Regions from separate parts of the Mesorhizobium sp. M0778 genome, predicted to be linked through region 1. Evidence: predicted binding sites of a transcription regulator. Region 1 holds the regulator's gene; each other region holds the start of a gene.
The links. Region 1 encodes PhoB, which activates phosphate uptake and scavenging genes when phosphate is short. Its sites were predicted from a motif close to TGTCATNNANCTGTCAT; they were not measured.
Positions count from the first base shown of each region.

Region 1 (10,359 bases):
CTCGTTTTCAGTTTTCGCCAGGCGGAGGAAGCCGATGCCGCGCAGGCCGGCGAAATTATTGTCGATGTCGAGCGCGTTGAAGAAAGCCTTGAACTCGCCTTGCGAGATACCGCCATTGCGCGCATCGAACAATGCCCGGGTTGAGCGCAGCAGCGACAGGTCCAGGTCGATGCGGCTTTCGATCCGGTTAAGCGCGTCGTCCGCCGTCGCCTCGAATTTTATACGGGCGGCTTCCTGGGTGGCAAAATAGGCAAAACCCGCCATCGTCAGGCTGATCAGCGCGACGGCGATGAAAGCTACGGTCGGAAAGAGTTTCTTCAATTGCCGATACGTCCCGTGGACGGTTCGGCATCTTTATGGGCAACTCCCGACGCCAACACAATGGGGAGGCCAAAGCATGGTGACTGCTGGCACATTTTGGCGACTTGTGATTAGCCGGCTAATTCTCGTTCAGGCCGCGATCTTCAGGGCGCCCGGCCCTGGGATGGCGCCGGGCGGGCACTTGCCGAGGATGATCATGCCGAGCACCTCGTCCTGGGTGACATCGGTCGTGCGCGCCGTGCCGACAACCCGACCGTTCTTCATGACGCAGACGCGGTCGGCAAGCTCGAACACGTCATGGATGTCATGGCTGATCAGGAAGATGCCGATGCCGTCGGCCTTGAGCTGCCTGACCAGTTCGCCGACCTGTGCCGTCTCCTGCGGCCCGAGTGCCGCTGTCGGCTCGTCCATGATCAGGATGCGGGCGTTGAACAGGATGGCGCGGGCGATCGCAACCGACTGCCGCTGGCCGCCCGAAAGCTTTACCACCGGCTCCTTGAAGCGTTGGAAGCGCGGATTGAGCCTGCCCATCACCTTGCGCGCCTCAGCCTCCATGGCGACGTCGTCGAGCGTACCCCAGCCGGTCATCAGCTCACGGCCGAGAAACAGGTTGGCAGCCGCGTCGACATTATCGGCCAGCGCCAGCGTCTGGTAGATCGTCTCGATACCGTACTTCTTGGCGTCGCGGGGATTGGAGATCGAAGCCTCCTCGCCGTTGACGAAAATCTGGCCCGCATCGCGCTTGTAGGCGCCGGACAGGATTTTTATCAACGTCGATTTGCCGGCACCGTTATGGCCGAGCAAAGCCATCACCTCGCCCGGAAAAAGATCGACCGAGGCATCGTCGACGGCGCGAATGCCGCCGAAGGCGATCGAGATGTTGCGCATGTCGATCAGCGGCGTGCCCGTGGGAGCGGTCCTGTCTGCCATGCTCGTTCTCCTCACTAGACCCGTTTGCGATAGACGGTATCGAGCCACACCGCGACCACCAGCACGGCGCCGACAACGATGCTCTGCAGCGGCGAATCGATGCCGAGCAGCACCATGCCGGATTGCAGCGACTGCATCAAAAGCGCGCCGAGCATGGCGCCGAGCACCGTGCCGGAGCCGCCGGCGAGCGACGTGCCGCCGATCACGGCCGCCGCGATGACCAGCAGCTCGTCCAGGGTCCCCAGCGCATTAGTCGACGCGTTGAGGCGCGCCGATGCGATCGCCGCACTGATCGCGGCCAGCACGCCCATGATCATGAACACCTTCATGGTGACCCAGCGTGTGTTGATGCCGGCGAGTTCGGCCGCTTCCGGATTGCCGCCTATGGCAAAGACATAGCGGCCGAAACGGGTGCGTCTGGTGATGAAGGTCATGACGATGCCCGCGGCCACGGCCATCAGCACAGGTATGGCGATGCCGTGGGCGATGAACAACCCGCCCTCGGGAACGGTGATGCCGTTCTGCTGGGCATATTGGCGTACGATGCCGACCGGCCAAGGATAGGAATTGGCGATCCACACGGCGCCGAGGATGGCGGCGCAGGCTATCACGCCGAGCAAGCTTTCCGCCCAGACAGGGCGCAGCGGAAAGTTGAAGCGCTTGCGCTGCGAGCGGCCGTTGAAGAGCATGAAGGCAACGGCCGCGCAGGCGAGGACACCGACGATCCAGCTCCAGGTGGCGCCGATCGAGCCCCGTGGTCCGCCGCCCATCAGCTGGAAGGTCCTGTCCAGCGGCGCAACGGTGCGCCCGCTGGATCAGCCATGCCATGCCGCGCCAGACCAGCAATCCGCCGAGCGTCACGATAAAGGCAGGAACCTGGAGATAGGCGATGATGAAACCCTGAAACGCTCCGATAGCCAGGCCGAGCACCAGGCCGGCGGCCAGTGCGATGACCCACAGCCAGGGGCTGCCAAGCTGAAATCCCATGATGCGGACGAGGAATTCGGCCTGCGCCACGCCCATCACCATGCCGATCACGCCTTCCACGGAGCCGACGGAAAGATCGATGTTGCGCATCACGATGACCAGCACCATGCCGGTCGCCATGATCGCCACCGACGAGGTCTGCACCGAAAGGTTCCAGAGATTGCGCGGCGTCAGGAAGAGCCCGCCCGACAGTATGTGGATCCCGACCCAGATGACCAGCAGCGCGCCGACCATACCGAGCATGCGCGTGTCGAGTTCGGTTGCCTTCAGAAATCGGGCAACGACGCCGAGCTCCGATTCCCGCGCCCGGTCTGCCGTCGAGCTGTCGACCGGCGTGTTGGAAGTCGTGTCGGTCATGATGTTTCTCCCGCCGGGTTGCCGTCTGCCGCGGATGCCGGAAGCAGCCTAGAAGTTATCCGCCGGAAGCGGAAAAACAATTCTTTCTTGAAAAAACGCCGCGGCAAGCGGCCGCGGCGTTCGGACTTCTCGGAAACTCGGATCAGTTGCAGACCGGAACAGCGCCCGCCGCCACGCCCGCGCAGACCTCTTCTTTCTTGATCCAGCCGGCGTCGATGACGACGTTGAGGTTGTCCTTGGTGATGGCGACCGGGGTCAGGAACAGGGACTTTACGGTGTTGCCGCCGGGCGTGGTGAAATCCTTCACGCCGGCAATGTCGGTCATCTGCTTGCCGTCGGCCAATTGCGAGGCGATCTCGGCGGCGTTCTTGCCGAGCTCGCGCGCGTCCTTCCACACCGAGACCGTCTGTGTGCCGAGCGCGATGCGGTTCAGCGCGGCGTGGTCGCCGTCCTGGCCCGAGACCGGAACCGATCCAGCCAACCCTTGCGCCGTCAGTGCGGCGACGACGCCGCCGGCAGTGCCGTCGTTAGCGGCGACCACCGCATCGACCTTGTTGTCGTTCGCGGTCAGGAACTGTTCCATGTTCTTCTGAGCGTTGGCCGGCAGCCAGCCGTCGGTATAGGCCTCGCCGACATTCTTGATCTTGCCGCTGTCGATGGCGTCCTTCAGCACTTCCATCGAACCGGCAAAAAGGAAATCGGCATTCGGATCGGCGCCCGAGCCCTTGATGAAGACATAGTTGCCTTCCGGCTTCACCTTGAACACGTCGCGGGCCTGCATGCGGCCGATTTCCTTGTTGTCGAAGGTCAGGTAAAAGACGTCCTTGTTCTCGATCAGCCGGTCGTAGCCGACAACCGGAATACCTTCGTCCAGCGCCTTTTGCACGGCCGGCCCTATCGCCGAGGCGTCCTGCGCCAGGATGATCAGTGCGTTGGCGCCCTGCGAGATCAGGCTCTCGACGTCGGTTAGCTGCTTGCCCGGATTGGACTGTGCGTCGGCGGAGATATACTTGTCGCCGGCAGCCTCGATGGCCGCCTTCATTGCGGCTTCGTCGGTCTTCCAGCGCTCTTCCTGGAAGTTCGACCAGGAAACGCCGATGACCTTGTCCTTAGCCTGCGCCACCGACGCAAGCGCCAGCGTCATGGCGACACCCGCCAGAATGGCGGTCGTGAATTTCTTCATCATATCCTCCCTGCGCCGCGTACGGCGTGACCAATTGGCCCCAAAGGCCAGCTTAGAGGCGCTAATTTTTTCGAGCCTCGAAAAAATACTGGCCCGATCTCCCGCTGCTGTCAACATCGATTCTGATGGATTTTGATGTTGCTGCGACTTTTTTCGAGCTTCGGAATAAACGATGACAGCGCCACCTGCATCTGACACTATTTGCCTCATCCGACACTATTTGTCGGCATTACCGACGGCTTCCGGTTCATGAGCGGCCGCGGCAAACCGGGAGGAAAGCAAAACGATGTCGGTCGGAATCCGCCATGACGATTTGCGCCGGCGCAACCGGGCGATGGTGATCTCGGCCGTGCGCCGGGCCGGCCAGCCATCGCGTACGGAGATCGCCGCAACCACCGGCCTCAGCCATTCGACCATATCGGCGATCTCCTCCGACCTGATACGGGAAGGCATCCTCGCCGAGAGCAAGGCAAGCGAACCCGTTTCGTTGAAACGCGGTCGTCCGCAGGTCGGCCTCGCCCTCAATCCGGAAGCGGCGGCGGTGCTGACCGTGGTGTTGTCGCTGAATTTCCTGTCGGCCGCCATCATCGACTATGCGGGGCAGGTGGTCGCCGAGGAACAGCGCCGGCTGGACACGCTGACCATGCCGCGCGACGAACTGATCCGCGAATGCATGGCCATCGTCCGGCGCCGGCTGGACGATCCAGATCTTGACGTCCGCAGTGTCGCCCGCATCGCCCTGGCGATTCAGGGAATTACCGACTCCCCTGCACGCGCCATGCTGTGGTCGCCGATCACGCCCCAGACGGACATCGCCTTTGCCGACATGCTGGAAGATGAATTCGGCATCCCGGCCACGGTGGAGAACGACTGCAATATGATGGCGGTGGCTTTGCGCTGGCGCGATCCGGATCGCTATCGCGACGACTTCATCGCCATCCTGCTTTCGCACGGCATCGGCATGGGGCTGGTGTTGAAGGGCGAGCTGTTCACCGGCACGCATTCCTCGGGCGGCGAGTTTGGCCACATGATCCATCGTCCGGGCGGCGCGCTCTGCCGTTGCGGGCGGCGCGGCTGCATCGAGGCCTATGCCGGCAATTACGCCATCTGGCGCAACGCCACGCAGATGAGCGAAGACAGCCAACCGGTCGCCGACGTCAGCGACGCCGACATGCGCGCGCTGGCGGTTCGGGCGCGCGAGAAGGACGGGCCGGAACGCGAAGCCTACCGCAAGGCCGGCGAAGCGCTGGGTTTCGGTCTCGGCTCGCTGTTCGCGCTGATCGATCCGGCACCGGTCGCAATGGTCGGCGCCAGTGCCGCCGCCTTTGATCTGATCGAGCCGGCCTTGCGGAAGGCCATCGCCCAGACCGCCGGCGGCCAGCATACGGGCTCGATCTCCTTCGATACCGAGCCGAACGAATTGCCGCTGATCCGCGAAGGCTGTGCAATGCGGGCGTTAAGCTTCGTCGACCAGCAGATTTTCGCGCCGGGCGCGCAAATGAGGCCCGGCGTCAGAAAGAACGTAGCCTGACTGGGCGGGTCAATCTTCCCTGATCGCGTAGCCGGCACCGCGGATGGTGCGGATGACATCAGGCATGCGGCCGTTGTTGACGGCTTTGCGCAGCCGCCCGACATGCACGTCGACGGTGCGTTCGTCGATATAGATCGTCTCGCCCCAGACATTATCGAGTAACTGGCTGCGCGAGAAGACGCGGCCCGGATGCCGCATCATGAATTCGAGCAACCGGAATTCGGTCGGCCCGAGCCGGATCTCGGTCTTCTTGCGATACACCCTGTGCGATTCGCGATCGAGCACGATGTCGCCGACCTTCAGCACGCTGGACAGCACTTCCGGCTTGGCGCGGCGCAGCAGCGCCTTGACCCTGGCCATGAATTCCGGTGTCGAAAACGGTTTGACCAGATAGTCGTCGGCGCCGGTCGAAAGACCGCGTACCCGGTCGCTCTCCTCGCCGCGCGCGGTCAGCATGATGATCGGCAGCCGTTCGGTTTCGGGGCGCACCCGCAACCGGCGGCAGAGCTCGATGCCGGAAACCGCTGGTATCATCCAGTCGAGCACCAGAAGATCGGGCACATTCTCCTGCAAACGGATCTCGGCTTCGTCGCCGCGTGTCACCACCTCGACCTGGTAGCCTTCGGATTCGAGATTGTAGCGGAGCAGCACACCCAACGGCTCCTCGTCCTCCACCACCATTATGCGTGGTGCGATCATCGGCTGGGCACCCCCATCATGTCGCCGGTGCGGACATTGTCGTTTCGTCTTGCTTCGGACGATTGACCGGCAATTGCTCGCCGGTCAGCACATAATACGCATTTTCGGCGATGTTGGTGACATGGTCGCCGATCCGCTCCAGATTCTTGGCGCAGAACAGCAGATGCGTGCAAGCGGTGATGTTGCGCGGGTCTTCCATCATGTAGGTCAACAGTTCGCGGAACACCGACGTATATTTGACGTCGATGCGCTCGTCGGCGGCGCGTAGCTTGGCCAACGCGGCCGCATCGCCTGCAGCATACTCCTCGATGACGCCCTGCACCTGGATGAGCACCAGCTGCGCCATCGCATCGATGGAATGCGATAGGTCGCGCGGTGTGACGCTAAGGCCGACCGCACTCACACGCTTGGCGATATTCTTGGCAAGGTCGCCGATGCGTTCGAGATCGCCGGCCATGCGGATCGCCCCGACGACATGGCGCAGATCGTGGGCCATCGGCTGGCGCTTGGCGATCAGGGTGATGGCGCGGTCGTCCAGTTCGCGTTGACGCGCATCCATGATGGCATCGTCGGAAACGACGCGTTGCGCCAGCACGTTGTCAGAATTCAACAGGGCCTTGGTCGCCCCGCCGACCATCGAACCGGCGAGGTCGGCCATGTCGCGGATCAGCTTGCTGATCTGCTCGAGATCCTCGTCGAAAGAAGCGACTGTGTGTTCGCCCATGGTCCTGTCCTCATATGCGTGATCGGAACGGCTCAGCCGAAGCGGCCGGTGATGTAATCCTGCGTGCGCTTCTCGCGGGGCGACGTGAAGATCTTCTCGGTCCGGTCGAACTCTACCAGTTCACCCAGATACATGAAGGCGGTCTGGCGCGATACGCGCGCCGCCTGCTGCATGTTGTGGGTGACGATGACGATCGTGTAGTCGGCTTGCAATTCGTCGATCAGTTCCTCGATCTTGGCGGTCGACAGCGGGTCGAGTGCCGAAGCCGGCTCGTCGAGCAGAATGACTTCCGGCTTCACCGCCACGGTGCGGGCAATACAAAGCCGCTGCTGCTGGCCGCCTGACAGGCTCAAGCCGCTGGCGTTGAGCTTGTCCTTGACCTCGCCCCACAGCGCGGCCCGCTTCAACGCTTGTTCGACGCGGCCGTCCATTTCGGACTTGCCCAGATTCTCATAAAGCCTGACGCCGAAGGCGATGTTCTCGTAGATCGACATCGGGAACGGCGTCGGCTTCTGGAACACCATGCCGATCTTGGTCCTCAGGAGATTGAGGTCCTGCGAGCGGTCGAGAATGTTCTTGCCGTCGAGCAGCACCTGGCCCTCGGCTGTCTGCTTCGGGTAGAGTTCGTAGATGCGGTTGAACACACGCAGCAGCGTCGATTTCCCGCAGCCCGAAGGGCCGATGAAGGCAGTGACGCTGCGCTCGGGCAGCGACAAGGTGATGTCCTTCAACGCCTTGCTCTGGCCGTAGTAGAAGTTGAGGTTCTTGACCTCGATCTTCGTCTTCTCGGCGACCGTTTCGGTCATCGTCATGTCCGGGGACAACATCTGTGTCATCTGTCCTCTCTGCGTCCGGTAAGGCTGCGGGCGAGGATGCTCAAGCCCAGAACCGTCAGGGTGATTATGAGTGCGCCGGTCCACGCCAGTTGCTGCCATTCCTCATAAGGGCTGAGAGCGAACTGGAAGATGGTCACCGGCAGGCTGGCCATCGGCGCGTTGATATTGCTGCTCCAGAACTGGTTGTTGAGCGCGGTGAAGAGCAGCGGCGCCGTCTCGCCGGAAATGCGTGCTATCGCCAGCAATATGCCGGTGACGATGCCGGACAATGCGGCGCGGTAGGCGACCGAGCGGATCACCACCCAGCGCGGCGCGCCGATCGCGGCGCCGGCTTCACGCAACGCGTTCGGCACCAGGTTGAGCATGTCTTCAGTGGTGCGCACGACCACCGGAATGACCAGGATGGCAAGCGCAACGGCGCCGGCTATGGCCGAGAAATGTCCCATTGGCCGCACCATCAGTTCATAGACGAACAAGCCGATGATGATCGACGGCGCCGACAACAGGATGTCGTTGATGAAGCGCACGACGGTGGTGATGCGCGAGAAACGCCCATATTCGGCCATGTAGGTTCCCGCCAGCACGCCGATCGGCGTGCCGACGACAACGGCGATGATCGTCATCAGCAGGCTGCCCGCGATTGCATTGAGCAGGCCGCCGGCCTCGCCTGGCGGTGGCGTCATCTCGGTGAAGACCGCGAACGAAAGCCCGGCTGTGCCCTTATAGACCAGTGCACCGAGAATGAGCGCCAGCCAGGCAAGCCCGATGCCGGCGGCGACGACGCAAAGCGCCATCATCACCGAATTTCTGGCTTTGCGGCGGCTGTGGAGCGATGAGGATGTCGACATCGGTCAGACTCCCGTACGGGCGTCGATCCGCATCAGCATATAGCGGGCGGCGGCAAGGATCAGGAAAGTGATGACGAACAGGATCAGGCCGAGCGAAACCAGAGAGGAGGTGTAGAGATCGCCGTCGGCCTCGGTGAACTCATTGGCGATGGTCGCCGAGATCGTCGTGCCCGGCGCGAACAGAGAGGCGCTGATGCGGTGGGCGTTGCCAATGACGAAGGTCACCGCCATGGTTTCGCCGAGCGCGCGGCCGAGGCCAAGCATGACGCCGCCCATGATACCGATGCGGGTATAGGGAATGACCACGCGCCGGGTCACTTCCCAGGTCGTGCAACCGATGCCGTAGGCCGATTCCTTCAGCACCGCCGGCACCGTATCGAAGACGTCCTTGGTGATCGAGGTGATGAAGGGCAGCACCATGATGGCGAGGATCAGCGCCGAGGTCAGAAGGCCGATGCCGTAAGGAGGGCCGGCGAAAAGGCTGGATAGTCCCGGCACGCCGTGGAAGATGTTGATGATGAAGGGCTGTATCGTCGTCTGCAGGAACGGCGCGAACACGAACAGGCCCCAGATGCCGTAGATGATCGAGGGAATGCCGGCCAACAGCTCGACCGCTATGCCGATCGGGCGCCTGAGCGGGCGCGGGCAGAGTTCGGTGAGAAACACGGCAATGCCGATGCCGATCGGAACCGCGATCAGGATGGCGATGGCCGCCGTGACCAGCGTGCCGTAGATCGGCGCCAGCGCGCCAAATTTTTCCGTTACCGGATTCCAGCTTTCAGTCGTCAGGAAAGAGAACCCGAAGGACGACAGGGCCTGCCATGAGCCGGCAAACAGCGAGATTGCGACACCACCGAGGATGACCAGCACAAGAATTGCGGAAGCGCGGGTGAGTCCGCGGAATATGGCGTCTGTGAGCGCGAAGCGCCGCACCGTAGCTTCCCTGGCCCGGGCTGCAGATGATAGCATGGCATCGGAAGCGATGGTCATTGGGTCCTCGCGATTGAAGGCAACAGGGAGGGCGCCGTCGACGCCCTCCCTGGAGGAGATTACATAGCCGAGTAGAGCGGCTTGCCGTCGCTGCCGACGACTTCCTTGGCCCACATGGCCTTGACGCTCTCGACCACCTTGTCGGGCATCGGAACGTAGTCCAGCTCGCCGGCCATCTCGTCGCCCTTGTCGTATGCCCAGGCGAAGAATTTGAGCGCTTCGCCGGTGGTCGCCGCGTCGTCCGGCTTCTTGTACAGGAGGATCCACGTCGCCGCCGTCATTGGCCAGGACTCGGCGCCCGGCTCGTTGGCGAGGATGACGCCATAGCCCGGCTGCGAGCTCCAGTCGGCATTGGCCGCTGCCGCCGAGAATGCCGCCGCGGTGGGTTCGACCTTCTTGCCGTCCTTGTTGATCATATCGGTGTGGGTGAGCTTGTTCTGCTTGGCATAGGCGTATTCGACATAGCCGATCGCGCCGCCGGTCTGGGAGACGTTGTTGGCAACGCCCTCATTGCCCTTGGCGCCGATGCCCACGGGCCATTCCACGGCCTTGTCGACGCCGACCTTTTCTTTCCAGTCCGCGCTGACGTCGCCGAGGTAGTATGTGAAGTTGAACGTCGTGCCCGACCCATCGGAACGGTGAACGACCGCGATCGCCTGCGAAGGCAGCTTGACGTCGGGATTGAGCTTCTTGATCGCCTCGTCATCCCAGCTCGTGATCTTGCCGAGGAAGATGTCGGCCAGCGTCGGGCCGTCGAGAACCAACTCGCCCGGCTTGATGCCTTCGAGGTTGACGACGGGAACGATGCCGCCCATCACCATCGGGAACTGAGCCAATCCGGACGATTCAAGCTCTTCGCCTTTCAGCGGCGCATCAGAAGCGCCGAAGGTAACGGTCTTGGCTTTGATCTGCTTGATGCCGCCGCCGGAACCGATCGACTGATAGTTAAGCCC
Region 1 covers NZ_JAMYPA010000001.1:530,598-540,956, reverse strand. The annotation lists gene NKI22_RS02775 (CHASE domain-containing protein) at 1-321, opposite strand, end outside; gene NKI22_RS02770 (ATP-binding cassette domain-containing protein) at 451-1,251, opposite strand; partial or broken gene NKI22_RS02765 (sugar ABC transporter permease) at 1,266-2,595, opposite strand; gene xylF (D-xylose ABC transporter substrate-binding protein) at 2,738-3,778, opposite strand; gene NKI22_RS02755 (ROK family protein) at 4,065-5,309, shown strand; gene phoB (phosphate regulon transcriptional regulator PhoB) at 5,319-6,008, opposite strand; gene phoU (phosphate signaling complex protein PhoU) at 6,025-6,732, opposite strand; gene pstB (phosphate ABC transporter ATP-binding protein PstB) at 6,765-7,568, opposite strand; gene pstA (phosphate ABC transporter permease PstA) at 7,565-8,416, opposite strand; gene pstC (phosphate ABC transporter permease subunit PstC) at 8,420-9,406, opposite strand; gene pstS (phosphate ABC transporter substrate-binding protein PstS) at 9,466-10,359, opposite strand, start outside.

Region 2 (10,359 bases), 260 kb from region 1:
GTCGGCAATTTCCAGCTCGCGCCCCTTGGCCGGGCCATTGTCGCCATTGCTGACTGCCTCGGCCCCGACCTTCTTGGTACCGTCATTCCAGACCACGAGGCCGAGCGGCATGTCGGCGGCGATGATTTTCCACGTCGCGTTGGAATTTGCCAGCTCACGCTTCAACCACTTAATCTGCTGTTCGCCGAGGATGCGCGATTGCGGCGTCATCGTCTCCTGCATATCCGGGCCGTTGGGGCCGCGGTAGGAACGCATGTCGAGGAAGAACACATCGAGCAGCGGCCCATAAGCGATCTTGCGGTAGACGCGGCCCGGCTCCGACAGTTCGTAGCGGATCGTCGTCATCTCGTGGAAGGCGCGCGCAGCACGTGCCGCCAGCACATGGATCGATTTTTCGGTGTAGCGGTCGTCGGCGGTCAGGTCCTTCGAGTCCGACCAGTTGTTAAGCACCTCATGGTCGTCCCACTGATAGAAAGTCGGGCAGATGGCACTGAGCGCAAGAACGTTCTTGTCCATCATGTTGTATTTCCACTGCGCCCGGTATTCGTCCAGCGTCTCGGCAACCTTGCGCTTTTCGTCGATCAGCACTGTGTTTTTCCACTTGTCGCCATTGGGCAGGTCGACCTCGTCCTTCATCGCACCATCGGCATAGACCGTATCGCCCGAATGCAGGAAGAAGTCGGGCGTGTGCTTGGCGATCGTGGCGTAGGTCTTCATGCCGGTCTCGTCGATGCCCCAGCCTTGGCCGGCGGTGTCGCCCGACCAGGCGAAACGAATGTCGCGCTTCGAGGCAGGTGCCGTGCGGAAGCGGCCGACGATCGGCTCCGAAACGGCGTTGATGTCGGCAAGATCGGCCGCGACCATGCGGTAGAAAATGTCCTGGTCGGAGGCGAGATCGGTAAGCAGCCGCTTCACCGTATAGTCGCTGGCCGGCGACGTATCGAGCGGCGCCAGGCGGACGGCATTGGCGAAATTTTCCGTCGACGACACTTCGAACATGACGCGCGACGGCCGGTCCGTGCGCGTCCAGACCATGCCGCTGGTCGCGTCGACATCGCCGGACTGAATGCCATGGGTGAAGGCCGGGCGCTGATTGGCGCGCGAGTAATAGGGAAGGGCGAGACCCGAGGCGCCGACCAGGCCAACGGCGCTGGCCGACGTGACGAAAGCGCGCCGCGTCATTGAAATCTTGTCCATGGCTGTCTCCTGGATGGCGTTGAACGTCGCCGCCAAGCTCCAGCTTCAATGTTTCAGGCACATTTCGAAACGATGAAGGTTTTCTGACATCAACAAGCGGGAAGGCTGGACCGCTCGGCGGCGAAGCTGCTGATCTCCCCCCTTGCGGGTCCCTTGCGGGGAGATGGCCGGCAGGCCAGAGGGGGGCGCTGTCCCGCCGACGTACAAATCAGAAAGAAATCAGACGGAGCAGCGGAGTTTGGGCAGAACATTGCGTAAAGTCGGAGGCTGGCGAACCTTCGCGCCCCCTCTGCCCTGCCGGGCATCTCCCCCACGAGGGGGGAGATCGGCAATTTGGCCGACGGCATCTCTCCTGCAACGAGAAGCTATGCCGCCTGCGGTTCAGGATCGAACGCCGGGCGGCTGGTGTTGATCAGCAGCGAGATGCAGGCGGCGGCTATTGCCGTCATGCCGGCAATCAGGAAGGCAAGCTCGTAATTGCCCTGCAGCTCGCGCATGGTGCCGCCGAAAAAGGCCGCTGTCGCTGCGCCGACTTGATGGCCGGCGACGATCCAGCCGAAGACGATCGGCCCGCTGCGGTCGCCGAACGCCTCGTTGGAAAGCCGCAGCGTCGGCGGCACCGTGGCGATCCAGTCCAGTCCGTAAAATACGGCGAAGATGATCAGGCTGGTCGCCGAGAAGCCGGAATAGGGCAGATAGATCAGCGACAGGCCGCGAATGCCGTAATAGATGCCGAGCAGCTTGCGCGGGTCGAAACGGTCGGTGAGCCAGCCCGACAGCGTCGTGCCAATAAGATCGAAGATACCCATCATCGAGAGCAGGCCCGCGGCCTGCACTTCGCCGATGCCCATATCGCCGCAAAAGGCGATCAGGTGCGTGCCGACCAACCCGTTGGTGGTGAAGCCGCAAACGAAGAAGGTGGCGAACAGGTACCAGAACACACGCGTACCGGCGGCGCGGCGCAACGTGCTCAGCGTATGCGCGAGGAAATTGCCTTGCGCGGCCGGCGGCGCGGGCGGCACATCGTCGAGCTCGGCGCCATAGCGGACCATGCCGATCGCGGCCGGACGCTCCGGTACCAGCATATAAACCAGCGGCACCAAGGCGGCGGTGGCCACGGCAATGGCAATGGCGACCGGCTTCCAGCCGCCGGACTGGGCGAGCGAGGCGAGCAGCGGCAGGAAGACCAGCAGCCCGGTGGCGCTGGACGCCGACATCAGTCCCATCACAAGGCCGCGATTGGTCTTGAACCAGCGGTTGACGATGGTCGCGCCGAGCACGGTGGCGACAGCGCCCGAACTGATGCCGGAAAACACGCCCCAGGTGAGGAGCAGATGCCACGGCTTGGTCATTAGCAGGCTGAGCGCGGTCGATCCCGACATCAAAAGCAGCGCGGCAAGCAAGGTGCGGCGCAGCCCGATCCGCTCCATCAGCGCCGCGGCAAACGGCCCAGTCAGGCCATAGAGGAAGATGCCGGTGGCCGCGGCCAGCGAGACGACGTCGCGCCGCCAGCCGAAACTATTCTCCAGCGGCAGCATCATGACTGCCGGCGCCGAACGCAGGCCCGCGGCGATCAGCAGGCAGAGGAAGATGACGGCGACCACGACGAAAGCGTAGCGCTGGCCAAACGGGCGGGATTGAGCTATCATGTTACTGACCGGTACGTTTCAGATGTGCGGAACATACGTACCGACCGGTAACATTGTCAACCAGGCAATCGGCAAACCAGACATGAAAAGCATTGAACCAACGATCAAGGAGAATGGCGCACCGCTGCCTCGCGCCGCCGAACGGATTCTCCAGGTGGCGCGCGACCTGTTCTACCGGCAAGGCATCAGGGCGATCGGCGTCGACGAGATCGTACGGCGTGCCGGCGTCACCAAGCCAAGCCTCTACCGCAGCTTTCCGTCCAAGGATGAGTTGGCCGCATCCTATCTTCGGCACTATGACCTCGAATTCTGGGAGCGCTTCGACGAGGCGGTGAATGCCCATCCCGGCGATCCGCGCGCGCAGATCGTCGCCTTCCTGACGCGTGTCGGCAAGCGCACGCAAAGGCCCGACTATCGCGGCTGCGGCATGACCAATGCCGCGGTCGAATATCCCGAACACGGCCATCCGGCCCGCGTCGTGAGCGAGGCCAACAAGCAGGAATTGCGCCGGCGCCTGCGTGCTATGGCGGCGGCGATGGGCGCCGGCGACGCCGACACGCTGGGTGACGGGCTGCTGCTCCTGATCGAGGGAGCCTATATCAGCGGCCAGTTGTTCGGTGCCGGCGGACCGGCGCAGTCGGTGGCCCGCAACGCCGATCTTCTGATCGAGGCAAGCTTGAGGAAATAGCGTTCCGTTTACCAGGTCACTGTGAGCAGCCTGACTTCGTCTAGGCTGCTGCTGAATTTGACGGTACGCTGCGGCAGCCCGAACGGAGTTGTCCGCCATGCGCGCTCTTTTGATCCTGCTTGTCCTCGCCGGTTTCTGCCAGGCGGCCCGGGCTGGCGACATATCCAGCGTCTATACCGATCTCGTCTGGGAGAAGGACTGCGTGACTTATGCCCAGGCGGAGGAAGGCGACGGCGACTGGGCCGACCTCGCCTGTTCGGGCTATGGCGGCTACCCGGTGATGGTTTCCTACGACGACGCGCGGGAATCTCTGTTCTACGGGTTTCCACCTGGCGACATGACCACGGTCTGGGAAAGCTTTTCCGGCCTCAACTCGGCTGGACCCAAAGTCGAGTGGCGTATCGAAACCAAGGGCGATATGGCCGTTCCTTTTGCAGTCATCCATCGTCGCTCGATCAGCGATAGCGAGGGCGAGAACAAGTCGACGGAAGTGCTGATCGTCGCCAAGGTTGCCCAGCCTGGCGCCCACGAAGGCTGCACGATCGCTCTTGTGCTCGCCACCGGCAATCCCGCCGCCAACGATCAGGCGCGTAAGCTTGCCGACGAGAAGGCACGCACCTTCGCCTGCGGCAAGGACAAGCGTGTGATGCTGGGCAACACGCCCGATTTCGGCCGCGTCGATAACTGACTATTTGCGCCCGTCAATTACTTGCGCTTGGCCCGCTCGATTGCCTCGACGATCATCTTCTTGGCATAGGCGGCATCGTACCAGCCCTCGATCTTGACCCATTTGCCGGGTTCGAGATCCTTGTAGTGCTCGAAAAAATGCTGCACCTGCTGGCGGGTGATATCAGGCAGCTGCGTGTATTCGTGAACGTCCTCATAGCGCAAGGTCAGCTTGGGCGAAGGAACCGCGATGACCTTCTCGTCTTGGCCGGCATTGTCCTCCATCACCAGCACGCCGATCGGCCGCACATTGATGACGCAGCCCGGCACCAGCGCGCGTGTGTTGCAGACCAGCACGTCGATCGGGTCGCCGTCGCCCGACAGCGTGTGCGGTACGAAACCGTAATTGCCGGGATAGCGCATCGACGTGTGCAGGAAGCGGTCGACGAACAGCGTGCCGGCCTCCTTGTCCATCTCGTACTTGATCGGCTCACCGCCGATCGGCACCTCGATAATGACGTTGACGTCCTCGGGCGGGTTCTTTCCGCTGGCAATCGCTTCGATACGCATCGCTTTATCCCTCTCTCGATTGAAGATCGATAGCGGGCGACGGCGAATGGTGCAATGCGGCGAATGGTACTGGGGGATCGTCCGAACCGAAACCGGTCGGATCATGCGCTGGCCGTCATTCCCAGACGAAAGCGACCTTCTTCAGCGCCTTCTGCTCGAATATCTCGACGCCCTCGGCCACATCGCGACCGCCGGCGCCGGCATAGAAGGCAAGTGCGTTCTGATTGTCTTCCAGCGCCCACACCACCATGCCCTTCAAGCCATGGTCGGCCAGCCGTGCCCGTGCCGCCGAGAACAGCCGGCTGCCGAGCCCGATGCCTTGATATTCCGGCCGCAGGTAAAGCTCGTAGATCTCGCCCTGCTGCCTGAGTTCGCGGGCACGGTTCTTGCCGATCGTCGCGTAGCCGGCAATTTTGCCGCCGATTTCGACGACCAGGACGGTGGCGGCGCGGCGAATGGCATTCGCCCACCAGTCGGCACCGCGGCGGTTGATCATCGATGTCAGAGTGCGGTGTGGGATGATGCCCGAATAGGCGCCGCGCCAGGCCTCGAGATGCACGTCGGCAATGGCGGCTGCATCGCGCGGCTCGGCTTTCCTGATGTCGATGCTCAGCGTATTCATGATTGGTTAACCATAAACCCGCGGCGCCCGATTGCAAGAGTCCGGTCAGCCACTGCGATGCTTTCGCACAGCCGAACGGTGCGTCCTTGAGACGCTGCAAAACCGCCTTTAGCGAGATCAAATCTCGACCAGATGGTCGTCCAGTTCGTTGCTGTCGCCGGTCGACATCGGAAAATGCTCGGCCAGTACCGCACCGACCGCTTCGACCGCCCTGACGAAGCCGTCGGCAATCCGATCGTCGCCGGCATGCGCCGTAAGGTCGCGGACGACACCGTCCCAGACATGCTGGCCGACACGAGAATCGATGCCGCTGTCGGCGACCACTTCAGCATAGCGCTCGGCGATCGAGACGAACACCAGCACGCCGGTGCGCGCCGCGGTGCGGTGGACGTTGCGGGCGAGGAACTGCTTCATCGCATTGGCGTGGGCGGCCTGGTAGCGCAGCCGCCTCGGCACCAAATGGATGCGCAATGCGGGCAATGCCCACAACAGGATGAGCACACTGGCAAGCGCCAGAAGCTCGGCTATGACGAAATGCGGCAAGCGGATCGACAGCCACCAGGCTTCCAGCCCGTAACCGACGGCGAGGCTGACGACGAGCATGCCGAGCATCGCCATGAAGGCGGCCGGGAAGAAATAGCCGTCGCTTGCATGCGCCACGACGCAGTAGATCTCGCCGTCGGTCTTTGATTCGGCAGCGCGAATCGCATCGGCGATGCGCTCATGATCCTCGGGGCTGATCGGTCGTGTTGCCATGATTGATGTCTCACCAGCTTCCTGAAGAACCGCCGCCGCCGGACGAACCGCCGCCGCCGGAAAACCCGCCGCCGGAACTTCCTGACGACCAACCACTGCCTGAACTTCCCGACGACCAGCCACTGCCGGACGAGGTCCCCGACGTCCAGGCACCGCCACCGGAGGGTGACGAACCTGGCCCGCGGCCGTAGCGGAACGTCATGCCCAGCCACTTGTACACGCCCGGCGACAGTTTCGTGCCGAAGATCGGCGGCAGGAACGCCATTGCCAAGCCGCCGAAGAACATCGTCGCCCACAGGATGATGAACAGCATGAAGATGGGATCGACAGGATTGTCATTCGCCGGATTGCGCTTGCCGCGCGCCTCCAGCTCTTCGGGATTGCCTTCCAGCACCATGATCATGTCGTCGACGGCCTTGCTGATGCCGCCTGAGAAATCGCCGGCACGGAAGGCCGGCACCATGTCGTTTTCGATAATCAACTTGGTGTGCAGGTCGGTCAGCGTGCCTTCAAGCCCATAGCCGACCTCGATGCGCATCTTGCGGTCGTTCGGCGCCACCAGAAGCAGGACGCCGTTGTTCTCCTTCGCCTGGCCGAGTTTCCAGGCGCGAAACAACCGGTTGGCGTAAGGCTCGATCTCCTCGCCGTCGAGGCTGGGAATGGTCGCGACGACGATCTGGTCGGACCCCTTGGTCTCGAAATCGGCAAGCTTCTGCGTCAGCGCCACCTCGGTCGCGGCATCGATGATGCCGGCATTGTCGACGACCCGTCCGGTCAGCGCCGGCAATTCGGCGGCGAAGGCCGCGAAGCCGAACAGCAGCACCGCTATGGCCAACAGCGCGGTGCCGGTCATTTTGATGAAACGGCCGGATTCCACCGGGCTGACGGCGTGTCTTGTCATCTCGTCACCAGCTTCCCGAGGAGCCGCCGCCGCCGGACGAACCGCCGCCGCCGGAAAACCCGCCACCGCTTGAACCCGACGACCATCCCCCGCCGGAACCTCCCGACCAGCCGCCGGACGACCGCCGGCTCGGCTCGAAGGTCATGCCCAGCCAGCGATAGCGGCCGGGACCGATCTTCTGGCCGAAGATCGGCGGCAGGATGGAGGCTGCGAGGCCGCCGAAAAAGATGATTGCCCAGATGGCTATGAAGATGGTGAAGAACAGATCGTCGCTGTTGAACGGCGGCTGCTGGTTGCGTTCGCCGCGCGCTTCCAGCTCTTCGGGATTGCCTTCCAGCACCATGATCATGTCGTCGAGGGCCTTGCTGATGCCGCCGGAGAAATCGCCGGCACGGAAGGCCGGCACCATGTCATTTTCGATGATCAACTTGGTGTGCAGGTCAGTCAGCGTGCCTTCAAGCCCATAGCCGACCTCGATGCGCATCTTGCGGTCGTTCGGCGCCACCAGCAAAAGCACGCCGTTGTTCTCCTTCGCCTGGCCGAGTTTCCAGGCGCGAAACAACCGGTTGGCGTAAGGCTCGATCTCCTCGCCGTCGAGGCTGGGAATGGTCGCAACGACGATCTGGTCCGAACCCTTGGTCTCGAAATCGGCAAGCTTCTGCGTCAGCGCCGCCTTGGTCGCGGCATCGATGATGCCGGCATTGTCGACGACCCGTCCGGTCAGCGCCGGCAATTCGGCCGCGAGAACGGTGAGAGGGAGGAGGAGAAAGCTTAGAACGAAGCCAAAAAAAATCCGGCCGGCATTTCTTCCCACCCCCCTCTGTGGGGAGATGGCCGGCAGGACAGAGGGGGGTGGGACGGAGTACAAGGCCAACGGGAACAGACCCGCTAAGCGCCGTTCACCCGCCCTGCTGCGTGCCGAAATCGACCTTCGGCGGCTGCATCTTGTCCTCCTCGATGGTGAAATTCGCAAACGGCTGGTTGCCGCGGAACCACAAGGTCGCCCAGATCACCGACGGGAAGGTCCTCAGCGTCAGATTGTACTCTCTCACCGCCTGGATATAGTCGCGGCGGGCGACCGTGATGCGGTTCTCGGTGCCTTCGAGTTGTGCTTGCAGCGCCAGAAAGTTCTGGTTGGCCTTGAGATCGGGATAGTTCTCCACCACCGCCAGCAGGCGCGACAGCGCGCTGGTCAGGCCGGCCTGGCTGTCCTGGAATTTCTTGAAGGCTTCCGGATTGTTCAGCGTTTCCGGCGTCACGGTCACCTGCGTCGCCTTGGCGCGCGCTTCGACCACGGCATCGAGCGTGTCCTTCTCGTGCGCGGCATAGCCCTTGACCGTGTTGACCAGATTGGGGATGAGATCGGCGCGGCGCTGGTATTGATTCAACACCTCGCTCCATGCGGCCTTGGCGTTTTCCTCAGCCGTCGGGATGGTGTTGTAGCCGCAGCCGGCAAGCAGCGGCAGCATGACGGCCATCACCAGGAACGCAGCTAAATTACGGAAGATTGGCGGTAAAGCAAGGCGCTGGACAAGCATGATAAGGTCCCCTCGATAGCATTGGCACGCGAAGCATTAGCACAATCCTTGCGCAAGAAAATGACTTCGGCCGAGAAGCGTTACTGGTTTCTACCATTCGCCGTCAGGCCCTGTGACAGACGAGGCGAACGGGTTAAGCTCGGGATGAAACGGGATATCACCATGGCGAAACGCCACGACAGCGACGCGGAATCGCGCCGCATCATCGAACGGGTGGCGCGCGAGACCGACCCGGGCGGCACCTCGTTCCTCGCACGAACCGCCAGAGGCGCGCGCGACCACGTCACAGCGGCCGATGCCGACCGATCGGACCCGATCGAATATTGGGGCACCCGTATTGGTCGGGCGGCAGGCTTGCTTATTGCCATCGGCCTGTTGATCTGGCTCGTGCTTTTCATCACCAGGGGCGGTTAGGACAAAGATCAATGAGCGCCGAAAAAGCCGACGCGCCGCGCGCGGTCATCGTCGTCTCCAGCCATGTCGCACGTGGCTCGGTCGGCAACCGTGCCGCCGTGTTTGCGCTGGAGACGCTGGGGTTTCCGGTTTGGGCGGTGCCGACCGTCATTCTGCCCTGGCATCCGGGGCACGGCCGGGCCACCCGCATCGTGCCGCCGCTGGACCAGTTCAAGGCGCTGATGACCGACCTCGAGCGCGCGCCGTGGCTGGGCGAGGTCGGCGCCGTGCTGTCCGGCTATCTCGGCGAGGCTGGCCAGGCCGAAGCCGTCGCTTCGCTGGTCGGCGCCGTCAAGGCGAAGACGCCGGACGCCCTCTATATCTGCGACCCGGTGATGGGCGATTCGGGCGGCCTCTACGTACCTGAGCCGACCGCAATCGCCATGCGCGACCGGCTGATGCCGATCGCCGATATCGCCACGCCCAACCGCTACGAGCTGGAATGGATGGCCGGAGCGCCGCTGCCCGACCTGAAATCGGCAATGGCTGCTGCCCTGCAAGCCGGCCCACCGGCCATGCTGGTCACTTCGGCACCGGCGATGATGGCCGGCGGCATCGGCAATTTGCTGCTCAACGGCAGAGAGGCGCTGCTTGCCGAACACCGGCTAATCGACAAGCCTCCGAATGGGCTCGGCGACCTGACGGCGGCCGTCTACCTGGCGCGCATCCTGTCCGGCCAAACGGCCGCCAAGGCGCTGCAATCGACCACGGCAGCGGTCTACGAGATCCTGGCGCGCACCGCCAAGCGCGGCGGCGACGAATTGCAGCTCGAGACCGATGCCCAGAGCCTGTCGCACCCGATGGCGATGGTGCAGCTTCGCCATCTCCTGCATCCGGGACGGGATCGCCGGGCGTGACGCAGGCCGAAGACGCCGTGCCCCAGGATGATGCGCCCAAGGGTGCTGCGCCCGACCATGTTGTGCCTGGGGATGTTGTGCCCGAGGATGTTGCGCCTAGGGATGTTGTGCTTGTCGGCGTCGACGGTTGCAAGACCGGCTGGATAGCCGTCCGCCGCGATTCCGGTGCCGCACCGTCGACAGCCGTTTTCCCAAGCTTCGCGGCGTTGCTCGACCAGCTACCCGTCAATGCAATCGTAGCGGTCGATATGCCGATCGGCCTGCCCGATTTCTCGCAAAGAGGCGGTCGCGGTCCGGAGGCGCTGGTGCGGCCATTTCTTGGCGCCCGGCAATCCAGTGTCTTTGCCATCCCCTCCCGCGCCGCGCTCTATGCGGAGATCGAAGCCTTCACCACGGTCGAAGCCTGGTACGCGGCACATCGCAGGGCAAGTGACGTGGCCAAGACGACCTCAGATCCGCCGC
Region 2 covers NZ_JAMYPA010000001.1:268,188-278,546, reverse strand. The annotation lists gene NKI22_RS01430 (alkaline phosphatase D family protein) at 1-1,197, opposite strand, end outside; gene NKI22_RS01425 (MFS transporter) at 1,563-2,846, opposite strand; gene NKI22_RS01420 (TetR/AcrR family transcriptional regulator) at 2,929-3,534, shown strand; gene NKI22_RS01415 (hypothetical protein) at 3,632-4,222, shown strand; gene ppa (inorganic diphosphatase) at 4,240-4,770, opposite strand; gene NKI22_RS01405 (GNAT family N-acetyltransferase) at 4,886-5,392, opposite strand; gene NKI22_RS01400 (TPM domain-containing protein) at 5,510-6,148, opposite strand; gene NKI22_RS01395 (TPM domain-containing protein) at 6,159-7,001, opposite strand; gene NKI22_RS01390 (TPM domain-containing protein) at 7,054-7,863, opposite strand; gene NKI22_RS01385 (LemA family protein) at 7,949-8,587, opposite strand; gene NKI22_RS01380 (hypothetical protein) at 8,750-9,001, shown strand; gene pdxY (pyridoxal kinase PdxY) at 9,013-9,897, shown strand; gene NKI22_RS01370 (DUF429 domain-containing protein) at 10,005-10,359, shown strand, end outside.
Region 2: NKI22_RS01430 (alkaline phosphatase D family protein) is a predicted target of PhoB. The motif match lies at 1,270-1,286, and genes of this name have one in related genera.

Region 3 (10,359 bases), on a different contig from region 1:
TCTCAGGCGCATCACGCAAATCGAGCGCGTCTCGTCGCATGCGCCCCGGAGGGCGGCATCGCCGCGCCCCGGAGCTTTGTCATGTTGGAAACTCGTCAATTGGCTGAACATCAACCCAAGCTCGGCGAGTTCGGCTACGCCGGCGACGACCATGTCGTGCCGTTTGAGGTCGGCCCGCTCGACGTGCGCGGCCGTACCGTCCAGCTCGGGCCGATGCTCGACGCTATTCTCAGCCGCCACGAGTATCCCGAGCCGGTGGCACGACTACTGGCCGAAGCCTGTGTGCTGACCGTCCTGCTCGGAACTTCGTTGAAGTTCGAGGGCAAGTTCATTCTGCAGACCCGCACCGACGGGCCGGTCGATATGCTGGTCGCGGATTTCTCCACGCCGCACGCGTTGCGCGCCTATGCCCGCTTCGATGCCGACCGGCTGGAGGCTTTGACGGCTGCCGGCGAGACGTCGCCGCAGACGCTGCTCGGCAGCGGCGTCCTGGCGCTGACAATCGACCAGGGCGCCCACACGCAACGCTACCAGGGCATCGTCCAGCTCGACGGCGTCACGCTGGAAGAAGCCGCACGCACCTATTTCCGCCAATCGGAGCAGATTCCGACCGACCTACGGCTTTCGGTGGCCAAGCTTCTGACGCCCGGCGTCGGCGGTGCCCGCGAGCAATGGCGCGCCGGTGGCCTGCTGGCACAATTCCTGCCGCAGTCGCCGGAACGCATGCGCGTACCCGACCTTCCCGGGGGCGACGGCGATCCGCGTGAGGAAATCCACGACCCGACCGACAATTCCTGGCAGGAACTGCTGGCGCTGCTTGGTACCATTGAACCGACCGAGCTGATCGATCCGACTATCGGCGCCGAGCGGCTGCTTTACCGGCTGTTCCACGAGCATGGTGTCCGCGTCTTCGGCGGCGTGCCGGTCGCCGACCAGTGCTCATGCTCGAGGGAGAAGATCCGCGGCATCCTCGAGGGTTTTTCCGCCGAGGAGATCAGAGACAGCACCGAGGATGGTAGCATTCACGTCGCCTGCGAATTCTGCTCGAAGCAATATGACTTCGACCCGGCGGAATTTGCAGCGGCTCAATAACGAGCGTCAGTGCGGCTGCCTTCGCAGAACTTGGGTTCCTCGCCCCGCAAGGCGGGAAGAGGAATCAAAGTGAACGTCAATTGACGGTGCGCCGCGTGCCTGGCAAATCGAGTGAGAAGGCGGGGATGGCGACGTCGAAGGTCTCGCCCCGCTTGTTGCGCATTGTGTAGTGCCCGACCATGATGCCGGACGGGGTCGAGAGCGGGCATCCAGACGTATACTGATAGCTGTCGCCGGGGTTGAGTCCCGGTTGCTCGCCGACGACCCCGGGGCCGCGCACTTCCTCGACCTTGCCGGTGCCGTCGGTAATGTGCCAGTAGCGCGACAGAAGCTGCACGAACTCGTCCGACTGGTTGTCGATGGTCACCTGGTAGCCCCAGACATAGCGGTTTTGCGGCGGGTCGGAGTGATCCTCCAGATAGAACGGCCTGACCTGCACTTCGATGTTGCGGGTGACGGCGCTGTACATAAACTGCTCCAAAGCAATGTAGATGGAACTTTCGACGCTCAGCGCAGTTTGATCAACGATGCGCGTCATCTCCTTGCCCGACTCAAGCGCAGGTGCCGAAAAACAATGTCATTTAAGTGACACATGACAATGATGGTGTGCAGGCTTGTGCCGGGCGACTCGGTGTTCTGTCGAATTGTTGAAAACGGCCGTCAGGCGGCCGGCATTTCTGGAGTGACCAGATCTCGATGGAACCGACATTCGCAGCCGCCCTCTTTTCCATAGCTCTCCTTCTTTCAAATCTCGCCAGCATCCTGTTAGCTTCGCTGAAGCTGAAGCGAGCAGCCAGGATCGCATCGCCCGCCGCCACCGTGCCACCGGTATCGATCGTCGTCCCGGCGCGCGGCGTCGAGCCGTTTACCGAGGAGACGCTGGAGCGCGCCTTCTCACTCGACTGGCCGCGCTACGAACTCATCTTCTGCGTCGCCCATGCCGACGACCCCGTGGTCAAGTCGATCACCGCTGCAATGGCGCGTTTTCCGGCTATACGCGCCCGGCTGCTCGTCGGCGACGACCGCATCAGCGGCAATCCGAAACTCAACAATTGCGTGAAGGGTTGGGAAGCGGCGCTTTATCGCTGGGTCATCCTTGCCGATTCCAACGTGCTTATGCCGAGCGATTATGTCCAGCAGCTGATGGCGGCATGGCGGCCCGACACCGGCCTCGTCTGCTCGACGCCGATCGGCTCGCGGCCTGAAGGCTTTTGGGGGGAGGTCGAATGCGCCTTTCTCAACACGCTGCAGGCACGCTGGCAGTACGCTGGAGAGGCGCTCGGCCTTGGCTTCGCCCAGGGCAAGAGCATGTTGTGGAACAAGCCGATGCTTGACGCCAATGGCGGCATCCGCGCACTGGCCGCCGAGATTGCCGAGGACGCCGCCGCGACCAAGCTGGTCAACCGGCTCGGACTGCGGGTCAATCTTGTCGCTTCGCCGTTCGAACAGCCGCTCGGCCGGCGCACGCTTGGCGAGATCTGGTCTCGGCAGGCGCGTTGGGCGCGGCTGCGCCGCGTCACCTTCGCGCTGTTCTTCGCCCCCGAGATCCTGATCGGCGCGGCGCCGCCGCTGGTGCTTGCGCTGATCGCGGCGGCTGACGCCGGCGTCAGCCTGCCGGCAACCGCCATCGCCGTGCTGGTCGCGGCCTACCTGCCGGAATGTGCCCTGGCCTGGGTCAAAGGATGGCACCTGTCGCTGCGCACCATCTTGGCAATGATGGTTCGCGACTGCATGCTGCCGGCGATATGGGCGCGCGGCTGGCTGAGCGGCGCCGTCGACTGGCGCGGCAACGTTATGACCATCCAGACCAAGGCCGTCGCGGAGCTGGAAGAGACCCCGTCCGGCGCCTGACCGGCACGTCCGGCGCGGGCTGTACGAACCCGCTCGCCCTGTTCGGCCAGCCTTATCCGGCAGCTCTCAGCGCTTGCTCGACATCTTCGAGCAGATCGTCGGTATCTTCCAGGCCCACGGAAAGCCTGAGCGTTCCCGGTCCGATGCCGAGCTCGGCGCGGGCCTCATCGGTCAAATTCTTGTGCGTGGTCGTCGCCGGATGGGTGATCAAGCTCTTGGCGTCGCCGAGATTGTTGGAAATCAGCACGATGTCGAGCGCGTTCTGGAAAGCAAAGGCCGCCTGCTTGCCGCCCTTCACATCCAGGCAGATCAGCGTCGAACCACCCGACATCTGCTTCTTGACCACGGCCGCTTGCGGGTGGTCGGCACGGCCGGGATAGATGACGCGGGCGATTTGCGGGCGCTCGGCGAGGAAATCCGCGATGCGGCCGGCACTTTCCGTCTGCTGGCGTACGCGCAGCGGCAGCGTCTCCAGGCCTTTCAGCAGGGTCCAGGCATTGAAGGGCGAGAGGCTGGGGCCGGTGTGGCGGAAATAGTCATGCAGGTTCTCGTCGATCCATTTTTTGTCCGACAAGATAACGCCTCCAAGGCAGCGCCCTTGGCCGTCAATATGCTTGGTGGCCGAATAGACGACGATATGGGCGCCGAGCTGCAAGGGTTTCTGCTGCAAGGGCGTGGCGAAGACATTGTCGACGATCAGCCTGGCGCCGATCGAGTTGGCAAGTGCCGCGACGGCGGCGATGTCGACCACCTCCAGCGTTGGGTTGGTCGGGCTTTCCAGGAAGAACAGTTTGGTGTTCGGCTTGACCGCCTGTTCCCAATTGGCGATGTCAGTGCCATCGACCAGCGTTGCCTCGATGCCGTATTTCGGCGCCAGCGTCTCGACCACCCAGCGGCAGGAGCCGAACAATGCGCGCGCCGCCACGATATGGTCGCCCGCCTTGGCGCTGCACAGCAATGCTGCCGTCACCGCCGCCATGCCGGACGCCGTGGCGCGCGCGTCCTCGGCGCCTTCCAGCGCGCACATACGCTTTTCGAACATGTCGACCGTCGGATTGGCATAGCGCGAATAGATGAAGCCCGGCTCCTCCCCCTTGAAGCGGGCTTCCGCCGCTTGCGCCGTCTCGTAGACATAGCCTTGGGTGAGATACATCGCCTCGGAGGTCTCGCCGAAGCCGGAACGCAGCGTCCCGGCATGCACGAGTGCGGTCTGAGGCTTCCAGTCGCGCTTCTTGGTCATCATTCTATCCAAACACCAAAAATGGTCCAAACAACAAAAAACCGGTCGCGAAAGTCGCAACCGGTCCATATGGCCTTGCGGCCCGACGGTCCTTTAGCGACTTGTTTAACGTGGCTGCAAGCCGACCGGCCAAATCACCACGGGATAACGAGCTTTAGACCCGCACCACGCTTGCGTCAATTGCCGGCATGATTAAGACGGTTGTACCAAGCAGGTGCCAAAGGCGTCCACGGTTTGTGGCAAGGACCTGTGACGAAACAAGACCTCGCCCGGTGTTCGAACGGAGCCAGACCCTTGCGGCAGACAGGCATTCTTCCCGATCGGGATATTTCCGCGCTGTTCCAGACGGGCGCGCTGAAATCGCCGCGCGCGCTCGATGCCGACCAGATCCAGCCGGCCAGCCTTGACCTCAGGCTCGGCGACAAGGCCTGGCGCGTGCGTGCTTCCTTCTTGCCCGGCCCCGACCACAGAGTTGTCGACAAGCTCGACCGGCTGAAGTTGCACGAGATCAACCTCGCCGAAGGTGCCGTGCTCGAAACCGGCTGCGTCTACATCGTGCCACTGCTCGAAAGCCTGGCGCTGCCCGCGCATATTTCGGCTTCGGCCAACCCGAAGAGCTCGACCGGGCGGCTCGACATCTTCACTCGGGTAATGACCGACCGCGGCCACGAGTTCGACAAGATCGCCGCCGGCTATGAAGGCCCGCTCTATCTGGAGGTCAGCCCGCGCACCTTCCCGATCGTCGTGCGCACCGGCTCGCGGCTGTCGCAGATCAGGTTCCGCACCGGCAATGCGCTTTTGTCGGAAAGCGAACTGCACGAGTTGCACCGCGCCGAGATGCTGGTCGCCACCGAGCCGCCCAACATCTCAGGCGGCGGCATCGCGTTGTCGATCGACCTCGACGGTGACAAGGACGGGCTGGTCGGCTATCGCGGCAAGCACCACACCGGCCTGGTCGACGTCGACAAGCGCGCCGCGCAGGATGTCGTCGATTTCTGGGAGCCGCTCTACAAGAGCGGTGCCGGCGAGCTGGTGCTCGATCCGGACGAATTCTATATCCTGGTGTCACGCGAGGCGGTGCATGTGCCGCCGCTCTACGCCGCCGAAATGACGCCCTTCGATCCGTTGGTCGGCGAGTTTCGCGTCCATTATGCCGGTTTCTTCGACCCCGGTTTCGGCCATTCGGCGTCGGGCGGCACCGGCAGCCGGGCGGTGCTCGAGGTGCGCAGCCACGAAGTGCCGTTCATTCTCGATCATGGCCAGATCGTCGGACGGTTGGTCTACGAGCACATGCTGAAACGGCCGCAAGCGCTCTACGGCACCGATCTCGGTTCGAACTATCAGGCGCAAGGCCTAAAACTGTCCAAGCATTTCCGCGCCGCGCGCTGAGCTTCCCCTCACTTTGCGGCCTATGCCGGCTCAAAGCGCCTTCACCGCCACCTTCACCGGCTGCTCGATTTCGAGCGGGTTGCGCAGCGGCAGGCCGAAATCCTTCGCCTCGATCTCGAATACGTCGCCGGGCTCGGTCCTGATGCCGTCGGCGAAGGACAGCGTCGCCGTGCCGAACATGTGCACATGCACGTCGCCCGGCTGGCGGAAGGCCGAGTATTTGAAGTGGTGATGCTCGAGATTGCCAATGGTGTGCGACATGTTCGCCTCGCCCGACAGGAACGGCTTTTCCCAAAGCAGCTTGCCGTGGCGCAGGATGCGTGAAGCGCCGCGAATGTCGGACGGCAGGTCGCCGATCAGGATCTCCGGCCCGAACGAGGCGTTGCGCAGTTTCGAATGGGCGAGGAAGAGATAATTCACGCGCTCGGTGACGTGGTCGGAAAACTCGTTCGACAGCGTGAAGCCGACGCGGAACGGGGCGCCGTCGTCGCCGATCACATAGATTCCGGCGATTTCCGGCTCCTCGCCGGCATCCTGGGCGAAGGCGGGCGACATGAGCGCCGCGCCGGGCGCCACTGCCATGGTACCGTTACCCTTGTAGAACCATTCGGGCTGCACGCCGATCTGGCCCTTCGCCGGCTTGCCGCCCTCCAGCCCCATGCGGAACATCTTCATGGAATCGGTCAGCTGTTCCTCGCCGCCATCGCTGAGCTTCTTGTGCATGGAATCGCGGGTCGCGGCGGAGCCGAGATGCGTCAGCCCGGTGCCGGTGAGATGGAGATGCGCCGGATCGGGATGGTTGATCGGCGACAGCAGCCGTCCCTTCTTGTAGGCTGCGTCGAGATCGACGGTTTCGCCGAAGCCCTTGCGCTCGATCAGGGCGACAAGCCCGGTGCCGGTGCGCGCGGCTTCCATCGCCAGCGAATAGACGCTGCGAGCGCCGTTGATGACGCGGGTCTTGCCGCCGTTGCGGGCAACGACGCGGATCGTCTCGGCGTCGTCGAGGATCTGTGAGATCAGCATGGTAACCCTCTCTGAATTGCGGCCTGCCTTCTTGGCAAACCCTGCCCGGCGCGGCTCGGACCCTGTCCACGCCGCGGTTGAAATTCTTCGTCCGGATTGCGCTCGCGGGTCAGGTCCCTCGGGGGACTTCTTCGCGCCGCCCGGCAGCGCCGCGATGTGACCTGTATGCCTCCTGGTTGCCTCTCAAGCCTTGTTCTTGTTGTAGACGTCGAAGACGACGGCGCCGAGCAGCACCAGGCCTTTGACCACCTGCTGCCAATCGACATTGACGCCCATGATCGACATGCCGTTGTTCATGACGCCCATGATGAAACCGCCGACCACCGCGCCGATGACCTGGCCGACGCCGCCCATCGCCGAAGCGCCACCAATGAACACCGCGGCGATGACGTCGAGTTCGCTGCCGAGGCCCGCCGCAGGCACCGCCTGCCCCAGGCGCGCCGCGATAATCAGGCCGCCGAGTGCCGACAGCACGCCCATGTTGATGAACACCATCAACGTCAGCCGTTCGGTCTTGATGCCCGATAGCTGGGCTGCCTTGGCATTGCCGCCCATCGCATAGATGCGGCGTCCGATCGTCATGCGTTTGGTAACGAAGACGAACAACGCGATCAGCACGCCCATCACCATGAGAACGATGGGCAGGCCCCTATAGGTGGCGAATTGGTAGACCAGAAACAGTGCCAGCCCGCTGATCACCAGGGTCTTGACGACGAACAGCGAGAAAGGCTCGGCTTCGTAGCCATGCCGCTCGCGGGTGCGCCGCGCCCTGAGCCCGAAATAGGCATAGGCGAGCACGGCGGCGAGGCCGATCACGATAGTCGTCAGGTGCAGCGTCAGGCCGCTGCCGACAATGGTTTTGCCGGCGGCGTTCACGGTCGGTGGTATCAGCGTCAATGGGCCGATCAGGTCCGGAATGAAGCCGGAACTCAGCGCCTTGAAGCCGACTGGAAGCGGCCCCACGGAAGACCCGCCACCCAGCAGCGCCTGACAGATGCCGCGGAAGATCAGCATGCCCGCCAACGTGACGATAAAGCTCGGTATTCGGTGATAGGCAATCCAGTAGCCTTGTGCCGCGCCGATCGCGCCACCCACGATCAGGCAGATGATCGACACCACCAGCGGATTGCTCAATGGGCCAAGCGGCCAGATAACCATCATCATCGCCGCCAGTGCGCCGATGAAGCCGGCGACTGAGCCGACGCTGAGATCGATATGGCCCGAAACGATCACCAGAAGCATGCCCAGCGCCATCACGATGATGAAGCTGTTCTGCTGCACGAGATTGCTGAGGTTCACCGGCTTGAACAGCGTTCCGGACGTGGTGAACTGGAAGAACACCATGATTGCGATCAACGCCAGCACCAACCCGTATTCGCGCAGATTGGTGACCAGCGCCGAGACGGCAATGCGAGGTGCCTGTTGTATATCCTGGGCGACGCCGGTTTGCGGCCCGGGAGCGCTTTCGGTGCTCATGATGCTTTCCCTTCTCCACGGACGATGGCGCGCATGATCTTTTCCTGGCTGGCGTCGCTCGCCGCCATTTCGCCGACGATGCGTCCTTCGTTCATGACGTAGATGCGGTCGGTGATGCCGAGCAGTTCGGGCATTTCCGACGAGATGACGATGATTGCCTTACCCTCGGAGGCGAGACGCGCGATGATCGTATAGATTTCATATTTGGCGCCGACATCGATACCGCGTGTCGGCTCGTCGAGGATCAGCACTTCCGGATTGGCGAACAGCCATTTCGACAGCACCACCTTCTGCTGATTGCCGCCAGAAAGGTTGCCGGTCATCTGGTAGACGCTTGAGGCGCGGATATTGGTCCTGCCGCGATAATCGTTGGCGACGGAAAGCTCGCGCAAATCGTCGATCACGCCATGGCGCGAGACGCCGGGCAGGTTGGCCAGCGTGATGTTATGCTTGATATGGTCGATCAAGTTGAGACCGTAGGTCTTGCGGTCCTCCGTAACATAGGCGATGCCGTGTTCCACCGCCTTGCTCACCGAAGAGACATCGATCGGCTTGCCGTTAAGGAACACCTCGCCCGTGATGCGACGGCCATAGGACCGGCCGAACAGGCTCATGGCAAACTCGGTCCGGCCGGCGCCCATCAGCCCGGCAATGCCGACCACCTCGCCCTTGCGGGCGTTGAGGTTGATGCCCTTGATGACCTGCCGCTCGGCATGGATGGGATGGTAGACCGACCAGTTTTTCACTTCGAGAACGGTCTCACCGATCTTCGGCTCTCGCGGCGGGTAGCGGTCGTCGAGCGAACGGCCGACCATCGAGGTGATGATGCGGTCCTCCGAGATGTCCTTCTTGGCCAACGTCTCGATGGTCCGGCCGTCACGGATGATCGTGACCTTGTCGGCGACCCGGTTCACCTCGTTGAGCTTGTGGGAGATCAGGATCGAAGTGATGCCCTGCCGCTTGAATTCGAGCAGCAGATCGAGCAGCGCCTGGCTGTCCTTTTCGGACAGGCTCGCCGTCGGCTCGTCAAGAATGAGCAGCTTCACTTCCTTGCTGAGCGCCTTGGCGATCTCGACCAGCTGCTGCTTGCCGACGCCGATATTGGTGATCAGCGTGTTGGGGTCTTCCTTGAGGCCGACCTTCTTGAGCAGGGCGCTGGTGCGCGTCTCGTTGGCATTCCAGTCGATGACGCCGTATTTGGCCTGCTCGTTGCCGAGAAATATGTTTTCGGCGATAGACAGCATCGGCACCAGCGCAAGCTCCTGGTGGATGATGACGATGCCCTTGCGCTCGCTGTCATGGATGCCTTTGAAATGGCACTCATCGCCGCGATAGATGATCTGGCCGTCATAGGTGCCGGACGGATACACACCCGACAGCACCTTCATCAGCGTCGACTTGCCGGCGCCGTTCTCGCCGACCACGGCATGGATCTCGCCTTCCTCGACCATGAGCTTGACGTTCGACAGCGCCTTGACGCCGGGAAACGTCTTGGTGATGTCGCGCATCTCCAAAATCGTCGATGCCATTGAGAATACCACTCCTGCGAGGTCCGCAAACAATACCGGGCTGGCTCGCCAACGAAAAGGGGCCCTGCCTGCGCAGGACCCCAGGCTTTGTAACCGCGATTACTTCAGTTCTTCGGCCTTGATGTAGCCGGAGTCGACCACCAGCGCCTGGTAGTTCGACTTGTCGACGTCATGCGGCGTCAACAGGATCGAGGGAACGACCTTGACGTCGTTGTTGTAGGTCGTGGTGTCGAGGCCTTCCGGCTTGCCGCCCGAGAGCACCTTGTCGACGAGTTCGACCGTCGCCTTGGCGAGTTCGCGGGTGTCCTTGAACACGGTCGAATACTGCTCGCCGGCGATGATCGCCTTGACCGAAGCGGTCTCGGCGTCCTGTCCGGTGACGATCGGCCATGGCTGATCGGCAGTGCCGTAGCCTACGGCGCGCAGCGAAGCGATGATGCCGCGCGACAGGCCGTCATAGGGCGAGAGCACGCCATCGACGCGGCTGCCGTCCGAGTAGTTGGCGGAGAGCAGATTGTCCATGCGGGCCTGGGCGGTGGCCGCCAGCCAGCGCAGCGTGCCGACCTTGTCCATGCCCATCTGGCCGGACTTCACGACGAGGGTCTTGTCGTCGATCAGCGGCTGAAGAACCGACATGGCGCCGTTATAGAAGAAGAACGCATTGTTGTCGTCCGGCGAACCGCCGAACAGCTCGATGTTGAACGGACCCTTCTTCTCGGGATAGCCGAGGCCCTTGAGCAGCGATTTGGCCTGAATGAC
Region 3 covers NZ_JAMYPA010000005.1:70,903-81,261, reverse strand. The annotation lists gene NKI22_RS09240 (Hsp33 family molecular chaperone) at 82-1,092, shown strand; gene apaG (Co2+/Mg2+ efflux facilitator ApaG/CorD) at 1,169-1,561, opposite strand; gene NKI22_RS09230 (ceramide glucosyltransferase) at 1,789-2,943, shown strand; gene NKI22_RS09225 (O-succinylhomoserine sulfhydrylase) at 2,996-4,186, opposite strand; SAM riboswitch at 4,257-4,334, opposite strand; gene NKI22_RS09220 (2'-deoxycytidine 5'-triphosphate deaminase) at 4,478-5,572, shown strand; gene araD1 (AraD1 family protein) at 5,603-6,595, opposite strand; gene mmsB (multiple monosaccharide ABC transporter permease) at 6,779-8,071, opposite strand; gene mmsA (multiple monosaccharide ABC transporter ATP-binding protein) at 8,068-9,600, opposite strand; gene chvE (multiple monosaccharide ABC transporter substrate-binding protein) at 9,700-10,359, opposite strand, start outside.
Region 3: NKI22_RS09230 (ceramide glucosyltransferase) is a predicted target of PhoB. The motif match lies at 1,668-1,684, and genes of this name have one in related genera.